Regions from separate parts of the Microbacterium sp. NPDC079356 genome, predicted to be linked through region 3. Evidence: predicted binding sites of a transcription regulator. Region 3 holds the regulator's gene; each other region holds the start of a gene.
What was found. The regulator LexA, encoded in region 3, represses DNA repair genes until DNA is damaged. The targets are predictions, from matches to a motif close to TCGAACANNTGTTCGA.
Positions count from the first base shown of each region.

Region 1 (5,333 bases), on a different contig from region 3:
GGCTGAGATTCCATCGTATCCGGCGCGCTGATAGACTCGTCTCGAACTTCGGCGAGGGATGCGGCGCATCCGTGATCGACGCGGTGAAGCAGGCTTCGCGGCTTTCCTCACGCGCATGCGTTCGAGTCGAACCACAGACCACGTCTGGGCCGCATCGGCCCGGGTACAGACGAGGCCGTACCGGCCCCGATTGACTGGGCCGTGATGGCCCGCAAGGAGAACACTCATGTCGACTGAGACCGACACCAAGGTCGTCGCCGAGCTGCGCGAGCAGTTCGGTAAGGGCTTCGCCCGCCGTCTGCGCGCGGCCGGCAAGATCCCCGCTGTCATCTACGGCCACGGCACGGACCCCGTGCACGTCGCGCTTCCGGGCCACCAGGTCTCGCTGCTCATCCGTCGCGCCAACGCGCTGCTCGAGCTCGAGATCGCCGGCAAGCAGCAGCTCACGCTGGTCAAGGACGTCCAGAAGGACCCCGTGCACCAGATCATCGAGCACATCGACCTCCTCGTCGTGAAGAAGGGCGAGAAGATCCAGGTCGACGTCCCCGTCTCCGTCGTCGGCGAGCCGTTCCCCGGCACGATCGCGACGCTCGAGAACACGACCGTTGCGCTCGAGGTCGAGGCCACCCACATCCCGCAGAACATCGAGGTCTCGGTCGAGGGCCTCGAGGACGGCACCCACATCACCGCCGGTGAGCTGACGCTGCCCCGCGGTGCCACGCTGGTGACCGAGGCCGACACGCTCGTCGTCGGTGTCGCGCTGCCGCCGGCTCCCGTCGAGGACGGGGCGGCGGAGTCCGAGGAGGGCGCCGAGGCCGCGGGCGACGAGGCGCCTGCCGCCGAGGAATCCGCCGAGTAAGACGAACACGTTCGAAGCCCGTCGCCGCTGTTGCTGCGACGGGCTTCGTCGTCGGAAGGGACGGTCATGGCCGACACCTGGTTGATCGTGGGGCTCGGGAATCCGGGACCGCGCTACGAGGCGACGCGTCACAACGTCGGGCAGATGGTGATCGACGAGCTCGCGCGGCGGCGTTCCGAGACGCTGCGCTCCCACAAGGCGAACGCGCGGGTCACCGAGACGTGGCTGCGTCCTGGGGGGCCGAAGCTGGTGCTCGCGAAGCCCAACTCTTTCATGAACGTGTCGGGTGGTCCGGTGTCGGCGCTCGCGGCTTTCTACGGCGTGCCGGCGGAGCGGGTCGTGATCGTGCACGACGAACTCGACATCCCCTTCGACTCCCTCAAGCTGAAGGTCGGCGGCGGTCACGGCGGACACAACGGCGTGCGTGACGTCGCCAAGGCGCTCGGCACGCCGGAGTTCCCGCGGGTGCGGGTCGGCATCGGGCGTCCGCCGGGGCGTCAGGACCCCGCCGATTGGGTGCTCGATCCGTTCGGGGCCGCGGAACGCCCGAACCTCCCGATCGCGATCGCGGATGCGGCGGATGCCGTGGAGCAGCTCGTCGAGGAGGGGCTGCTCGCCGCGCAGCAGCGCCATCACGCGCCGCGCGCCTGAGTGGTCGATGGTGTGATCACGTGGTTGTCGGTTCGCCGCTCGTGGAGACGTGGGTCGAAGACGGGCGTCAGGGCGTCGCGTCGGGAAGCGTCGCCCACTGTGTGGAACCGCACGTTCTCGGCTTCCGCTGGTCGGAAGACGGGTGGGATGGCCCGCTCGATGTCGAGATCGAGCTCGTCGGCCACGGCGATTCGACGTCGGTGAGACTGACCGAGTCGGGATTCTCGGGTGTGGGGACTCCGGACTCGCTGCCGTCAAAACACGAGGCAGGGTGGCGGTATCACCTGGCGCGGTTGAAGAGTGCGAGTGAGGCCCGCGCGGTCGACGCTGACGTGTTGTGAGCGCGACCGGCGACTCGGTGGGAGGGGTGTCGCGATCCCGGAATCGTGGTTGTCTCAGAAGGGTGCGGGTTCTGTCGCCCCGGGTGGCGGTGGTGGTGGTGCGGCAGGGGTGAAGGCGACGGCCGGGGTGGGTGCGTCTTCTCTGTAGGTCCTGCCGAGGGGTGAGGTCCATTCCAGGACGCCACCCTTGAGTTGTCGCACTCTCCAGGCGGTGAACTGCTTCATCGAGTGATGCCGTTGGCACAGATGCGCGAGGTTCGATAGTTCGGTTCGCCCGCCGAGCGCGTGATCGTGGGTGTGATCGACTTCGCAACGGATCGCCGCGACGCGGCATCCGGGGAACCGGCAGTGCTGATCGCGGGCTTGCAGGAACCTGCGCATCCCGGAGGGGACCCGGTACGAGTCCGTCAACACGGTGACCCCGGTGGTCGGGTCGTGGAACAGGCGCTCCCAGATATGGGTGGCGCCGGCGAGCGTCCGGGCGGTCGCGGGGTCGATGGGGGACCGGCCGGTCAGGTCGCACGGCCCATCGTCCTCGCCCGTGAGGGTGGCGGCGGGGACGAGGATCTGCACGCGGGCGCGGATCGCTCCGAGGGGTCCGGCGGTGGTGTCGCGGGTGTCGTCGAGGGCGGGTGTTCCCGCGAGGAGCAGGTCGGCGAACACGTCGGCGCGGACCTGATCGGTGGAGCGGTTGTCCGTGGCGACGATGGCGGCAGCGTCCTCGCTGTCGGCGCTGCTGTGGCCATTGCCGACGTCCGCGCGTGTCGCGGCAGCTTCCCCGAACGCGGCACCCGCTCCGCCATGCGCGGCGGCGCGTTCGTCGCGGGTGTCGATGATCGCCCGCGCTTGCTGCGTCAGCCGGTCGTGGATGCCCTCCGCAACCACCGTCGGCAACGTCGCGATCACGTCGGACATCCCGTCTCGTCCGGGCACGACCCGCACGCACCGCCCAGCGGCAGCCTCCTCGTGTCGTTCGGCGAACGAGCGAGGGTGCATCCGGTGTGCGAGGATCTCCAACTCGCCTCGCACCCGGTTGGGAGTGTCCCGTTCGCACCGGGTGATCGCGACCTGTTCGAACTCCGCCCACATCTCCGCGGGCAGACTCGTCCCGGTCTCGAGGATCGCGATCGCGTGGCCTCGAACGATGCGGCCTTGCTCCCACGCCTCGACCGTCGCGGGGAACCCTTCGATCAGGGTCCGTGCTTCGCCGATCCGGCGTTGCACGGTCCGGTCGGTGACCCGCATGACTCCGCCGACCTCGGCCGCGATGGACCGCAACGCCATGTCGTGCACCTGCACGCGGGCGTTGCGCTGCGCGATCTGCGCCTCCGCCAACCGGCCCGCCGCGGCCAGTAGTCGCAGCTCCGCGATCTGCGCGGACGCCACCTCGCGTGCCACCCTCGTGACGTCATCGACGATCGCCGTCAGCGCGGCGGTGAAGTCGTCTTTAGAGGGGAACATGTGTTCTATTCTGGGACTGGCCCATACGGTAATCAAGTAGTATCTTCGAACTAACGCACGTGCCCGCTTGACCGAAGGGGAACCCATGTTCGATCCCACGCCGCACCGCGCCCGCCGCGCCGAGGGACCCGGTGTCCGACGGGCCGCGTAGACTTCCCCGGTGACAATTCCCGGGATCGTGCGCGCCCTCGAACAGGCTGACAGCTTCCGGGAGGCCCTCGACGGCGCCGGATCGGACGTCGACTTCTCGGCCGTGACGGGCCTCGACGCTCCGCTGCTCGCCGGACTCCTCGAGCGACGCGCCGCGTCGGGACGGCCTCCCGTCCTGCTGCTCGTCGCGCCCACGGGGCGGCGCGCCGAGAGCATCGGCGCGGCCCTGCAGTGCCTCCTGCCCGACGCCGTCGTCCGGCACCTCCCGGCATGGGAGACCCTGCCGCACGAGCGTCTCAGCCCCAGCGCCGAGACCGTCGGCCGGCGGCTGAGCGTCCTCCGCGATGCGGCCGACTGGGACGGTCGCACTCCCCTCGTGGTCACTGCGTCCGTCCGTGGCGCGCTGCAGCCGATCGCGGCGGGATTGACGGATGCCGGTGTCGTCCGGCTCGAGCTCGGATCCCGCGGGCAGGAGCTCGACGACATCGTCCACCGACTCGTCGACCTCGCCTACCACCGGGTCGACATGGTCTCGCGACGAGGCGAGTTCGCCGTCCGCGGCGGCATCCTCGATGTGTTCCCGCCCGTCGCCGACCACCCCTACCGGGTGGACTTCTTCGGCGACGAGATCGATCAGATCCGCGCCTTCTCCGTCGCCGATCAGCGCTCCCTGCCCGGCGAGGTGCGCGAGGTGACCCTGCTCCCGAGCCGGGAGCTCCTCCTCACCAACGCCGTCCGCGAGCGGGCCGCCGCACTGCGGGATCGGATGCCGGGACTCGGCACCATGCTCGAGAAGATGAGCCAGGGCATCCCGGTCGAGGGCATGGAGTCGCTGCTGCCCGCCGTCGCCGACGCCGTCCTTCCGCTCGTGGACTACCTGCCCGAAGGCGCGGCGGTGGCCGTCGTCGACCCCGAGCGCGCCGTCACCCGCGCCATGACGCTCGCCGAGACGAACCGCGAGTTCCTCGAAGCCGCGTGGAGCGCGGCGACCGCCGGCGCCGAGAGCCCCGTCGACCTCGGCGCGGGCGACTTCCTCACCCTCCCCGAGTTGCGCGAGGCCTCCGCCTCCCGTCAGGGCGTGTGGTGGACGCTCAGCACCTTCGATTCGGGGGCGTCGGATGCCGCCGCCGAGGGCCTCGTCGAGCGTGCGGATGCGGCGGTTCGGATCCCCGCCTCTGCCGTCCCCTCGTTCCAGGGCAACATCGACGGCGCGACGGAGCACATCGGCAACCTGCTGAGCGCGGGCTGGCGCGTCGTGGTCGCGGCATCCGGAACCGGCCTCGTCGACCGCTCGCGCGACGTCCTCGCCGAACGCGGACTCGCCGCGCGCGCCGTCGACGCGGTGACCGACGTCCCCGATGCGGGGATCGCGGTCGCGACCGTCGCGACCCTCGAAGCAGGATTCCTCTTCGCCGACGCCAAGCTCGCCGTCTTCACCGAGAGCGACTTCTACGGACGCACGATCGGCGCCGACTCGCGCGTCGTCAAGAAGCTCGCGTCTCGTCGACGCAACGTCGTCGACCCGCTGCAGCTGAAGCCCGGCGATCACGTCGTCCACTCGACCCACGGCATCGGCCGGTTCGTCGAGCTCGTGCAGCGGGAGGTGTCCTCGGGCGGTCGCAACGCGGTCAAGAGCAAGCGCGAGTACCTCGTGCTCGAGTACGCGCCGTCCAAGCGCGGACACCCGGGCGACAAGCTCTTCGTCCCGACCGACCAGCTCGACCTGCTGTCGCGGTACGTCGGCGGCGAGGCGCCGCAGCTCTCGAAGATGGGCGGGTCGGATTGGGCCGCCGCCAAGGGCAAGGCGCGCCGTGCCGTCCGCGACATCGCCGTCGAGCTCGTGAAGCTGTACTCGGCCCGGATGGCGTCGA
Region 1 covers NZ_JBMWDN010000001.1:177,250-182,582, forward strand. The annotation lists gene ACPEH0_RS00860 (50S ribosomal protein L25/general stress protein Ctc) at 227-859, shown strand; gene pth (aminoacyl-tRNA hydrolase) at 926-1,510, shown strand; gene ACPEH0_RS00870 (hypothetical protein) at 1,492-1,695, opposite strand; gene ACPEH0_RS00875 (SRPBCC family protein) at 1,612-1,851, shown strand; gene ACPEH0_RS00880 (HNH endonuclease signature motif containing protein) at 1,906-3,312, opposite strand; gene mfd (transcription-repair coupling factor) at 3,473-5,333, shown strand, end outside.
Region 1: the regulator LexA is predicted to act here: its motif matches at 3,390-3,405, upstream of ACPEH0_RS00880 (HNH endonuclease signature motif containing protein).

Region 2 (5,333 bases), on a different contig from region 3:
CGCTGTACGCGGCGACGGCGGCGTTGGACGTCGCACTTGAGTCGACGCTCGCCGAGGGGTTGCGGTTCGAGCGGCAGGCGTTCGCGGGGCTGTTCGACACGGCGGATCAGAAGGAGGGCATGGCGGCCTTCCGGGAGAAGCGGGCACCGGAGTTCCGACACCGATGAGCGCCGTGCATCTCGTGCGGTCGGATGCCCTGGCGGCGGCGCCGTACGCGTACGCGTCGCGGGTGGAGCCGGGGGCGGAGCTGATCTTCCTTGCGGGGGCCTGTCCGCTGGCGGACGACGGGTCGACGGTCGCAGTGGGGGATGTGGCGGGGCAGGCGCGGCGCTGTGTCGAGAACATGCTCGTCGCGTTGGATGCCGCGGGTGCCGGGATCGCGGACGTCGCCTCGACGCGGGTCCTCGTCGCGTCGTCGGAGCGGCGGGATCTGGTCGCGGCCTGGGAGGTCGTGCGCGCGGCGTTCGGTGAGCACGACGTGCCGAGCACCCTGATGGGGGTGGCCGCCCTGGGGTATACGCACCAGTTGGTAGAGGTCGAGGTCGTCGCCGCGGTGCGTCGCGGCTGATCGGCGGATGCCGGGGGTCGGGGTGGGTTCCCGCGCGGCACATCGTCGCGGTGGTCACCGACGATGTCGAGAGCGGCTGGCCGTCGTGCATGCGTGCGTGCCTGCGCGAGGTGGTGCACTGATCATTACCCGAGATGCGCCCGCGTTCATCGGGACTCGAGCGCGCTGGGTCGCGCCTGTCTGCCCCTGGGTCAGAAGGGCGCGGGTTCCGCTGGTGCGGGTGGTGGTGGTGGTGCAGGGGTGAACGCGACGGCCGGGGTGGGTGCGTCTTCACGGTAGGTCCTGCCGAGGGGTGAGGTCCATTCCAGGACTCCACCCTTGAGTTGTCGGACCCGCCAGGCGGTGAACTGCTTCATCGAATGGTGCCGTTGGCACAAGTGCGCCAAGTTGGTGAGTTCGGTGCGCCCGCCGAGGGCGTGGTCGTGGGTGTGATCGACCTCGCAGCGGATGGCTGCGACGCGGCATCCGGGGAACCGGCAGTGCTGATCCCGTGCTTGCAGGAATCGTCGCATCCCGGACGGGACGCGGTAAGAGTCGGTCGCGACCGTGACACCGGTGGTGGGGTCGTGGAACAGCCGCTCCCAGATGCGGGTGCCACCCGCGAGGGTGCGGGCGGTCGCGGGGTCGATGGGGGACCGGCCGGTCAGGTCGCAGGGGCCGTCGTCTTCTCCGGTGAGGGTCGCGGCGGGCACGAGCACTTGCACGCGGGCGCGGATCGCACCGAGCGGGCCGGCGGTGGTGTCTCGGGTGTCGTCCAGCGCCGGGGTCCCGGCGAGGAGGAGGTCGGCGAACACGTCGGCGCGGACCTGATCGGTGGAGCGCTGATCGGTGGCGATGATCGTCGCGGCGTCATCGCTGTCGCTGTCGTCTCCGACCTGCGTGGCTGCGCCCCCGAACGCGACACCAGCACCGCCGCGTGCAGTGGCACGTTCGTCGCGGGTGTCGATGATCGCCCTTGCCTGCTGCGTGAGCCGGTCGTGAATCCCTTCGGCGATCACCGTCGGGACGGTTGCGACCACGTCGCTCATCCCGTCTCGTCCGGGCACGATCCGCACGCACCGCCCAGCGGCGGCTTCCTCATGCCGCTCCGCGAACGAGCGAGAGTGCATCCGGTGCGCGAGGATCTCCAGCTCGCCTCGCACCCGGTTGGGAGTGTCCCGTTCGCACCGGGTGATCGCGACCTGTTCGAACTCCGCCCACATCTCCGCGGGCAGACTCGTCCCGGTCTCGAGGATCGCGATCGCGTGGCCTCGAACGATGCGACCTTGCTCCCACGCCTCGACCGTCGCGGGGAACCCTTCGACCAAAGTCCGTGCTTCGCCGATCCGGCGTTGCACGGTCCGGTCGGTGACCCGCATGACCCCGCCGACCTCGGCCGCGATCGACCGTAACGCCATGTCGTGAACCTGCACGCGGGCGTTCCGTTGCGCGCTCTGCGCCTCCGCCAACCGGCCCGCGGCGGCCAGCGCGCGCAGTTCCTCGATCTGCGCGGCAGCGATCCGCCGGGCCGCGGAATCGACGTCCGCGACGACGCCCGCCAGAGTGGCGAGATAGTTCTCGCCACCGGGGGTTTCCGCCGCATCCGTCATACCTGCACTCTGCCACTGGCCACCGACATCCACCCTGGCGAAACCGGCCCAGAACACACGTTCTGCACACCCGGAAAATGAGAGTCCTCTCATCCGTGGCGAGGGCGCCACCCGACGTCCGATCCTCGCCCCGACCGGAATCGGAGAGTGTCGCCAGATTCGGATCGACACCTCGCACCTGATCCGAATCCGACGCACATCTCCGAATTCGCGCCCACCCCGCCGCGCCCCCGCGCCCATCCCGCCGCACCGCGCCCCCGCGCCCACCGCACCGCGCCCCGCGCCCACCGCCCCCCGCCCACCCCCTCGCGCCCACCGCACCGCGCCCCGCGCGCGGCATCCACCCCGGCCCCGACCGTAGACTCGACACGATGCCGAGGAGGAGTCAATGAAGATCGTCGTCCTGCTGAAAGAAGTGCCGGACACCTGGGGTGATCGCACGCTCGACCTCGAGACGGGGCTCGCCGCGCGCGACGCGTCCGAGCGCGTCCTCGACGAGATCGGCGAGCGCGCCCTCGAGGCTGCGCTGACCTACTCCGAGGCGAACGAGGGCACGGAGGTCGTCGTGATGACGATGGCATCGGATGCCGCGGCCGCCTCCCTTCGCAAGGGTCTCGCGATGGGGGCTCACTCCGCCGTCCAGATCACCGACGACGCCCTGCGCGGCGCCGACCTCGGCGTGACCGCGCGGGTCCTCGCCGCCGCACTCCGCCGCACCGGATTCGACCTCGTCATCACCGGCAACCTGTCGACCGACGGCTCCGGGGGCGTCCTGCCGGCGATGCTCGCCGAGCACCTCGGTGTGCCCCAGGCGACCGCCCTCTCGGCCGTCGAGATCTCCGCCGACGCCGTCAGCGGCACCCGCGCCACCGACTTCGGCACCGCCTCGGTCACGGCTGCGCTCCCCGCCGTCATTTCGATCACCGAAGCACTCCCCGACGCCCGCTTCGCCAACTTCAAGGGCATCATGGCGGCGAAGAAGAAGCCCTTCGAGACCCTCTCCCTCGCCGATCTCGACGTCGACGTCGACCCGGCATCCGCTCCGCAGTCGATCATGACCGCCGTCGCGCAGAAGCCGCCCCGCCAGGCAGGCACGAAGATCATCGACGAGGGGGATGCCGGCGAGAAGCTCGCGGCGTTCCTCATCGAGAACCGCCTGGCGTGAGCACCGAGGAGACCACCGTGACCGACTTCGCCCCCGACTCCGTCCTCGTCTGGCTCGACGTGACCCCCGCCGGCGACCTCGCCGCCTCGGCGGCCGGACTCCTCGGCGCCGCCGCCTCGATCGGCACCCCCGTCGCCGTGATCGTCGCCGACGAGTCCCGCCACGGCGACCTGGCCTCCGCAGCCGGCGCCCTCGGCGCGACCACCGTGCTCACCGCGGGCCTCGGCGGCGCCGACACGGCACTGACCGTGCCCGTCGTCGACGCGGTGGCCGCGGCATCCGCTCTCGTGCAGCCCGACGCGATCCTCGTGTCGCACTCGATCGAGGGTCGGGATGTCGCGGGCCGCCTCGCGGCGCGCACCTCGGCCGCCCTCTGCGCCGACGCCGTCGGCGTCTCGCGCGACGACGAGGGCGTGCTCGCGCACCACTCCGTCTACGGCGGCGCCTACAACGTGACCGCCGCCGCGACCTACGGCCCGCTCGTCGTCACCCTGCGCCAGGGATCCGTCGACGCCCGGGGCACCGCGGTCGACGCGCCGGCCGTCGCGCCCCTCGAGGTCGCCGCCTCGGGCGCTCCCGCCGCGACCATCACCGGATTCGACGAGGCGGTCGCCGTCTCGAGCCGTCCCGAGCTGCGCGGCGCCGCGAAGGTCGTCTCGGGCGGACGCGGCCTCGGCTCGGCGGAGCAGTTCGCCCTCGTCGAGCAGCTCGCCGACGTGCTCGGCGCAGCGGTCGGAGCTTCGCGCGCCGCGGTCGACGCGGGCTACGTCCCCTACTCGTACCAGGTCGGTCAGACCGGTGTCTCGGTGTCGCCGCAGCTGTATGTCGCTCTCGGCATCTCGGGCGCCATCCAGCACAAGGCGGGCATGCAGACGGCGAAGACGATCGTCGCGGTGAACAAAGATGGAGACGCACCGATCTTCGACATCGCCGACTTCGGTGTCGTCGGGGACCTGTTCACCGTCGTGCCGCAGCTGATCGCGGCGCTCGAGGCGGGGAAGAAGTAGGAGCGGATGGCGACATACGCGCGTTCCGTGCGTCGGGGGCTCCCGCGCGTCTCCGGCGGCGACCCCTGGCCGCCCGCCGGGTCGGCTCCGGTCGCCGACGCAGCCGCGGCACCGGTCGCCGATGCAGCCGCGGCTCAGCTCGCCGATGCGGGCACGGCTTCGGTCCCCGACGAGGTGGCGCCGCGCGCCGACTCCGCGACGACAGCGTCGGCTGAGTCCGCGACACGGGCTTCCGGGTCGACGACAACGGAGGATGCGGTCGCCTCGCACCACGCCTCGACCCCCGCGACCGCGACACGACGCGGACTGCCGCGAACCCCCGGCGGCGAGCCCTGGCCCCCCGCATCCACCGGCCCGGCGCCGGCCGAAAGCGCAGCACAGGCCGAGCGTCGCCCGGACTCGGACGCAACCGCATCCGCGGCGGCATCAGCGCCCCACCCCGCCGACGACCCGCGGCCGGCGACCCCCGAGAGCGCGCCCGTCGCCGCATCCGTCCCCGCGACCGGCGCGGTCCGCCGCGGCCTTCCGCGCGCCGTCGGCGGCGACGCCTGGCCTCCCGCCGAGACCACGCCCGCCCCGCCCTCTTTCCGCGAGACTGCACGTGGCGGCCGAGACAGCGATCTCGCGCCGCAGTCTCGGCGCGAGCCTGCAGTCTCGGCGTTTTTGGAGCGCGCCCCGGCCCCCGCCCCCGCCCCCGCACCCGAGCCAGCGCCGGCGCCCGAGCCGGAGCCCACCCCCGACGCCCCGCGCCCCCCGCTCGCCGAGCGGCCGCTCGCGCACGCGGGCGTCGCCCGCCGTCCCGCGCCCCGGCCGGAACCCGCGCGCATCGGTCCGTTCACGAAGGCGCAGTGGGCGGGAGTCGTCGTCCTCGGGGGAGGTGCGATCCTGTACGCCGCGGCGATGGCGGTGCTCGCGGTGCGCTGGATCCTCAGCCTCGAGCCGCTGCAGGACTTCCTCGCCACTTACCCCGGCGAGTACCACCTGCCCGAGGGCGCGCCCGTCGG
Region 2 covers NZ_JBMWDN010000005.1:58,453-63,785, forward strand. The annotation lists gene ACPEH0_RS11905 (enoyl-CoA hydratase-related protein) at 1-167, shown strand, start outside; gene ACPEH0_RS11910 (RidA family protein) at 164-568, shown strand; gene ACPEH0_RS11915 (HNH endonuclease signature motif containing protein) at 760-2,157, opposite strand; gene ACPEH0_RS11920 (electron transfer flavoprotein subunit beta/FixA family protein) at 2,546-3,322, shown strand; gene ACPEH0_RS11925 (electron transfer flavoprotein subunit alpha/FixB family protein) at 3,340-4,329, shown strand; gene ACPEH0_RS11930 (cytochrome b/b6 domain-containing protein) at 4,336-5,333, shown strand, end outside.
Region 2: the regulator LexA is predicted to act here: its motif matches at 2,207-2,222, upstream of ACPEH0_RS11915 (HNH endonuclease signature motif containing protein).

Region 3 (5,333 bases):
GATGAGCTCGTCGCCGCGGCTCGCGCGCAAGGCCGACATGACGGCGGAGAAGGCCCCGACGCCCGGGACGAGGAGTCCGGCGGCGTCGGCGATCAGGCCGCGATCCTTCGTCAGCCGCGCATCGGCGCCCGCTTCGCTGAGCGCCTTGACGGCCGAGTGGACGTTGCCGGAGCCGTAGTCGAGGACCGCGACGAGCGGTGCATCCGTCACAGGGCGCCCTTGGTGCTCGGGATGCCGGCGACGAGGGGATCGAGCGCCTTCGCCTGGCGGAACGCGCGGGCGAAGGCCTTGTACTCCGCCTCGGCGATGTGGTGCGGATCGCGGCCGGCGACGAGGGTCACGTGCATGGTCAGGCCGGCGTGGAAGGCGATCGTCTCGAAGGTGTGGCGCACGAGCGAGCCGGTGAAGTGGCCGCCGATCAGGTGGAACTCGTAGCCCGCCGGCTCACCGGAGTGGACGAGGTAGGGCCGGCCGCTGATGTCGACGACCGCCTGCGCCAGCGCCTCGTCGAGCGGCACGAGCGCATCGCCGTACCGCGAGATGCCGGACTTGTCGCCCAGTGCCTGACGGATCGCCTGGCCGAGCACGATGGCCGTGTCCTCGACGGTGTGGTGCGCGTCGATGTGGGTGTCGCCCGCCGCGCGGACCGTCAGGTCTGTGAGCGAGTGCTTCGCGAACGCCGTGAGCAGGTGGTCGAAGAACGGCACGGTCGTGTCGATCGTGCTCCGACCGGTGCCGTCGAGGTCGAGCTCGAGCTCGATGGTCGACTCGCTGGTCGCCCGCCGGACGGAGGCGGTGCGGGGCGCAGGGGTGCTCATGCCCCGAGTCTACCGAGGCATGATGGGCCGACCGCGCCCGTGACGGAGTCGGCTCAGAGGGAGGCGAGCGCCTCGAGGAACGCCGTCGACTCCTCTTCGCTGCCCGCCGTGACGCGGAGGGTGTGCGGCAGGCCGACGTCGCGGATGAGGACGCCGCGGTCGTAGAGACCCTGCCAGGTCGCCGCCGGGTCGTCCACGCCCCCGAAGAGGACGAAATTGGACCAGCTCTCGTACGGCGAGTACCCGAGCGCCGACAGGGTCGCCGAGATGCGGTCGCGCTGCGCGACGATGTCATCGACCATGCGGAGCATCGTCGGGGCGTGGCGGAGGGCGGCCGTGGCCGCGGCCTGGGTGAGTGCGCTGAGGTGATACGGCAGGCGCACCAGGCGGAGCGCGTCGATGAGCGCGGGATCGGCGGCGAGGTAGCCCACGCGCGCCCCGGCGAAGGCGAAGGCCTTGCTCATCGTGCGCGACACGACGAGACGCTCGCGGTCGTGAAGCAGCGTGAGCGCGGACGGCTCGTCGCGCGGGGCGAACTCCTGGTACGCCTCGTCGACGATCACGATGCCCCGGGAGGCCTCGTAGACGGCCTCGATGACCTCGAGCGACAGCGGCGTGCCGGTGGGGTTGTTCGGTGTGCAGAGGAAGACCACGTCCGGCTGCGCGCGTTCTATCTGCTCGGCGGCATCCGCTGCGGACAGGGTGAAGTCGTCGCCGCGCGTACCGCTCACGTAGGTGGCGCCCGTGGCGCCCGTGAGCAACGGGTACATGGAGTACGTCGGCGCGAACCCGAAGGCCGAGCGCCCCGGCCCACCGAACGCCTGCAGGATGTGCTGGAGGACCTCGTTCGACCCGTTGGCCGCCCAGATCTGATCCGGTTCGAGACCGTGGCCCAGGTAATCCGCGAACCCCTCGCGCAGAGCCGTGAACTCACGGTCGGGGTAGCGGTTGATGTCGCGCAGCGCCTGCGCGATGCCGTCGAGGATGTCGTCCGCGACCTCTTCGGGAACCGGGTGGGTGTTCTCGTTGACGTTGAGCGTCACGGGCAGCGACGCCTGCGGGGCGCCGTAGGGGATCTTGCCGCGCAGGTCGTCGCGGAGGGGGAGGTCGTCGAGACTGGCACTCACCCCGCCATCGTAGGACGTGGCGCGGCCTTACTCGCCCGCCTGCGCCGAGTAGGTGGCCGGGATCGCGATCGACTGACCGGCGTCCACCGCGGAGGACGACAGCGCGTTGAGGCGGACGATCGCGTCGATGACGTCGCGCGGGTCGCTGTCGGGCGCGATGTCCTGCGCGATGCTCCACAGCGATTCGCCGGGCATCACGGTCACGGTGTCGAAAGACCCCGCGGACGCCCCCGCGTCGCCGCTCGCGAGAGCACCCCCGCTGGAGAGGATGCCGACGCCCAGAGCGACGACCACGGGCAGTGCGGCGAGCGTGGCGAGGACACGGCGACCTCGCGTGGTCATCCGAAGGCGCGTGCGCACGACAGGCGCAGTCGCGGTGGTGATGGTGATCGCGGTGCTGGTGGTCGCGGTGATCGAGTTCATGGTGTCCTCCTCGGGGTGACCCCGGTCAGATGAGATCTTCGCCCCCGCCCGTCGGCCGGGACGGACGGGTGCGAAGTTCTCTTCCGAATCTATCTTCGAAGTTCGTCGACTGTCAAGGGTGCGGTTCTCCGCAGATCGATCGAAGACGACACGCGGTCGGCTACGGGACGATCCGATCGACACCGGATACGGTTTCGATGACCAGAGCCCATCACCAACCTCCGACATTCGAAGGCGAGTGCTCCCGGAGGGACCCCGGGGTGACGAAAGGAACGACATGAGCGACAAGCCGCAGACGCGTCGGCGCAAGAGCCTGAGCGACAAGCAGCTCGCCATCCTCGAGGTGATCCAGCGCTCCATCGCCCGTCACGGATACCCGCCGAGCATGCGCGAGATCGGCGACGCCGTCGGCCTCAAGTCGCTCTCGAGCGTCACCCATCAGCTCAACCAGCTCGAGCTGAGCGGCTACCTCCGTCGCGACCCCGGCAAGACGCGCGCCATGGAGGTCCTCATCGATCTGCCGGGCTCGGCGGGCGAGAACCCTGCGGACGTCGCCCCGAGCGTCGGCGACGCCGCGATGGTGCCGCTGGTCGGCCGGATCGCCGCCGGCGTCCCCATCACCGCCGACCAGCAGGTCGAGGAGATCTTCCCCCTCCCCCGTCAGCTCGTCGGCAAGGGCGAACTGTTCATGCTGAAGGTCTCGGGCGACTCGATGATCGACGCCGCGATCTGCGACGGCGACTGGGTCGTCGTCCGCTCGCAGGCCACCGCCGACAACGGCGAGATCGTCGCCGCCATGCTCGACGGCGAGGCGACGGTGAAGACCTTCCGCCAGCGCGACGGTCACACGTGGCTGCTCCCCCGCAACTCGGCCTTCGAGCCGATCCTCGGCGACGACGCGGTCGTCCTGGGCAAGGTCGTCGCGGTCCTGCGCGCCGTGTGACGGCGCGCACGCGAAGAGAGGGGATGCCGGGCGGCATCCCCTCTCTTCGTTGCGGCCTCAGACCCCGGCGCCCACCTCGGCGCGGACCGCGCGAGCCGCCGCGACGATGTGGCGGAGGGAGGCGACCGTCTCGTCGTACCCGCGCGTCTTCAGACCGCAGTCCGGGTTCACCCACAGGCGACGGACGTCGAGCTCCGCGACGGCGCGCTCGAGCAGCGACGACACCTCGTCGACGGACGGCACGCGCGGCGAGTGGATGTCGTAGACGCCCGGTCCGATGCCGTGGGCGAATCCGGATGCCGCGACCTCCGAGATGACCTCGCCCCGACTGCGGGCGGCCTCGATCGACGTGACGTCGGCATCGAGCGCCGCGATCGCGTCGATCACGACCCCGAACTCGGAGTAGCAGAGGTGCGTGTGGATCTGGGTCTCGTCGGCGGCGCCCGCAGTGGCGAGCCGGAAGGACCCGACCGACCAGTCGAGGTACGCCGGCTGGTCGGCGGTCCGCAGCGGCAGGAGCTCCCGGAGCGCCGGCTCGTCGACCTGCACGATCGCGATGCCCGCCCGCTCGAGGTCGGCGATCTCGTCGCGGAGTGCGAGGGCGACCTGGTCGGCCGTCTCGCCGAGCGGCTGGTCGTCGCGGACGAAGGACCAGGCGAGGATCGTGACGGGTCCGGTCAGCATGCCCTTGACGGGCGCGGCGGACAGCGACTGCGCGTAGGCCGCCCACGGCACCGTGATGGGTGCGGGGCGCGAGACGTCCCCCCACAGGATCGACGGGCGCGTCGCGCGGGAGCCGTAGGACTGCACCCACCCGTTGCGGGTGACCGCGAACCCGTCGAGGTTCTCGGCGAAGTACTGCACCATGTCGTTGCGCTCGGGCTCGCCGTGCACGAGGACGTCGAGCCCGATGTCCTCCTGCAGAGCGATGACGCGCGCGATCTCGTCGCGGAGGAACCCTTCGTAGGTCGCCTCGTCGATCTCGCCGCGCGTCGCGCGGGCGCGCGCCCGGCGGATCTCGGCGGTCTGCGGGAAGGATCCGATCGTGGTCGTCGGGAGCGCCGGCAGACCCAGCACCGCGTCCTGTGCGGCGGCACGCACCTCGAACGGGGTGCGGGATCGGTCTGCCGGGGTGAGCCCGCCGGCACGGGCGCGGACGGCGCCGTCGCGGACCCCGGGCGCCGAGCGGCGGTCGGCGAGGGCGGCCGTCGCGGCATCCAACTCCCCGGCGATCGCGTCGCGACCATCGGCGAGCCCGCGTGCCAGGGTCGTCACCTGGGAGACCTTCTGATCGGCGAAGGCGAGCCAGGACACGAGGCGGGGATCGAGGTCGGGCTCGTCGGCGAGGTCGTGCGGCACGTGCTGCAGCGACGTCGAGGTGCCGACCGCGACGGCCGCGGCGCCGAGGCCGCCGACCGCGTCGAGCACGTCCGCCGCGCCGGCGAGGTCGCCCCGCCAGACGTTCCGGCCGTCGACGACGCCCGCGACGATCACCTTGTCGTCGAGTCCCGCGACGGGCGACGGCACGCCGCCGCGGGTGAGGTCGATCGCGAGGCCCTCGGCGGCGGAGGCGGCGATCGCGCGCCAGGCGGGCGCGGAGAGCGCGCCGTATCCGGCGGCGACCAGGATCTCGGGACGGTCGCCGGAGGCGGTGAGGACGTCGAGTGAGCGGGCGGCGGCGGTCGCGAGCTCGTCGTCCGAGTACCCGAGCGACTGGCTCACGAGGGCCGGCTCGTCGATCTGCACCCAGTGCGCCCCTGCGTCGCGGAGAGCGGCGAGCAGCTCGACGTACACGGGCAGCAGGTCGTCGAGCCGGTCCAACGGGCGCGTGCCGGGGGCCGCGGCATCCGTCCCCTTCGCGAGGGCGAGGAAGGTGACCGGGCCGACGAGCACCGGACGGGTGACGTATCCGTCCGCGACGGCCTCCGCCACCTGCCGCGCGAACCGATCGCTCGAGAGGGCGAACCGCGTATCGGGGCCGATCTCGGGCACGAGGTAGTGGTAGTTCGTGTCGAACCACTT
Region 3 covers NZ_JBMWDN010000006.1:103,097-108,429, reverse strand. The annotation lists gene hisH (imidazole glycerol phosphate synthase subunit HisH) at 1-210, opposite strand, end outside; gene hisB (imidazoleglycerol-phosphate dehydratase HisB) at 207-818, opposite strand; gene ACPEH0_RS13145 (histidinol-phosphate transaminase) at 872-1,945, opposite strand; gene ACPEH0_RS13140 (LysM peptidoglycan-binding domain-containing protein) at 1,973-2,368, opposite strand; gene lexA (transcriptional repressor LexA) at 2,646-3,311, shown strand; gene metE (5-methyltetrahydropteroyltriglutamate--homocysteine S-methyltransferase) at 3,369-5,333, opposite strand, start outside.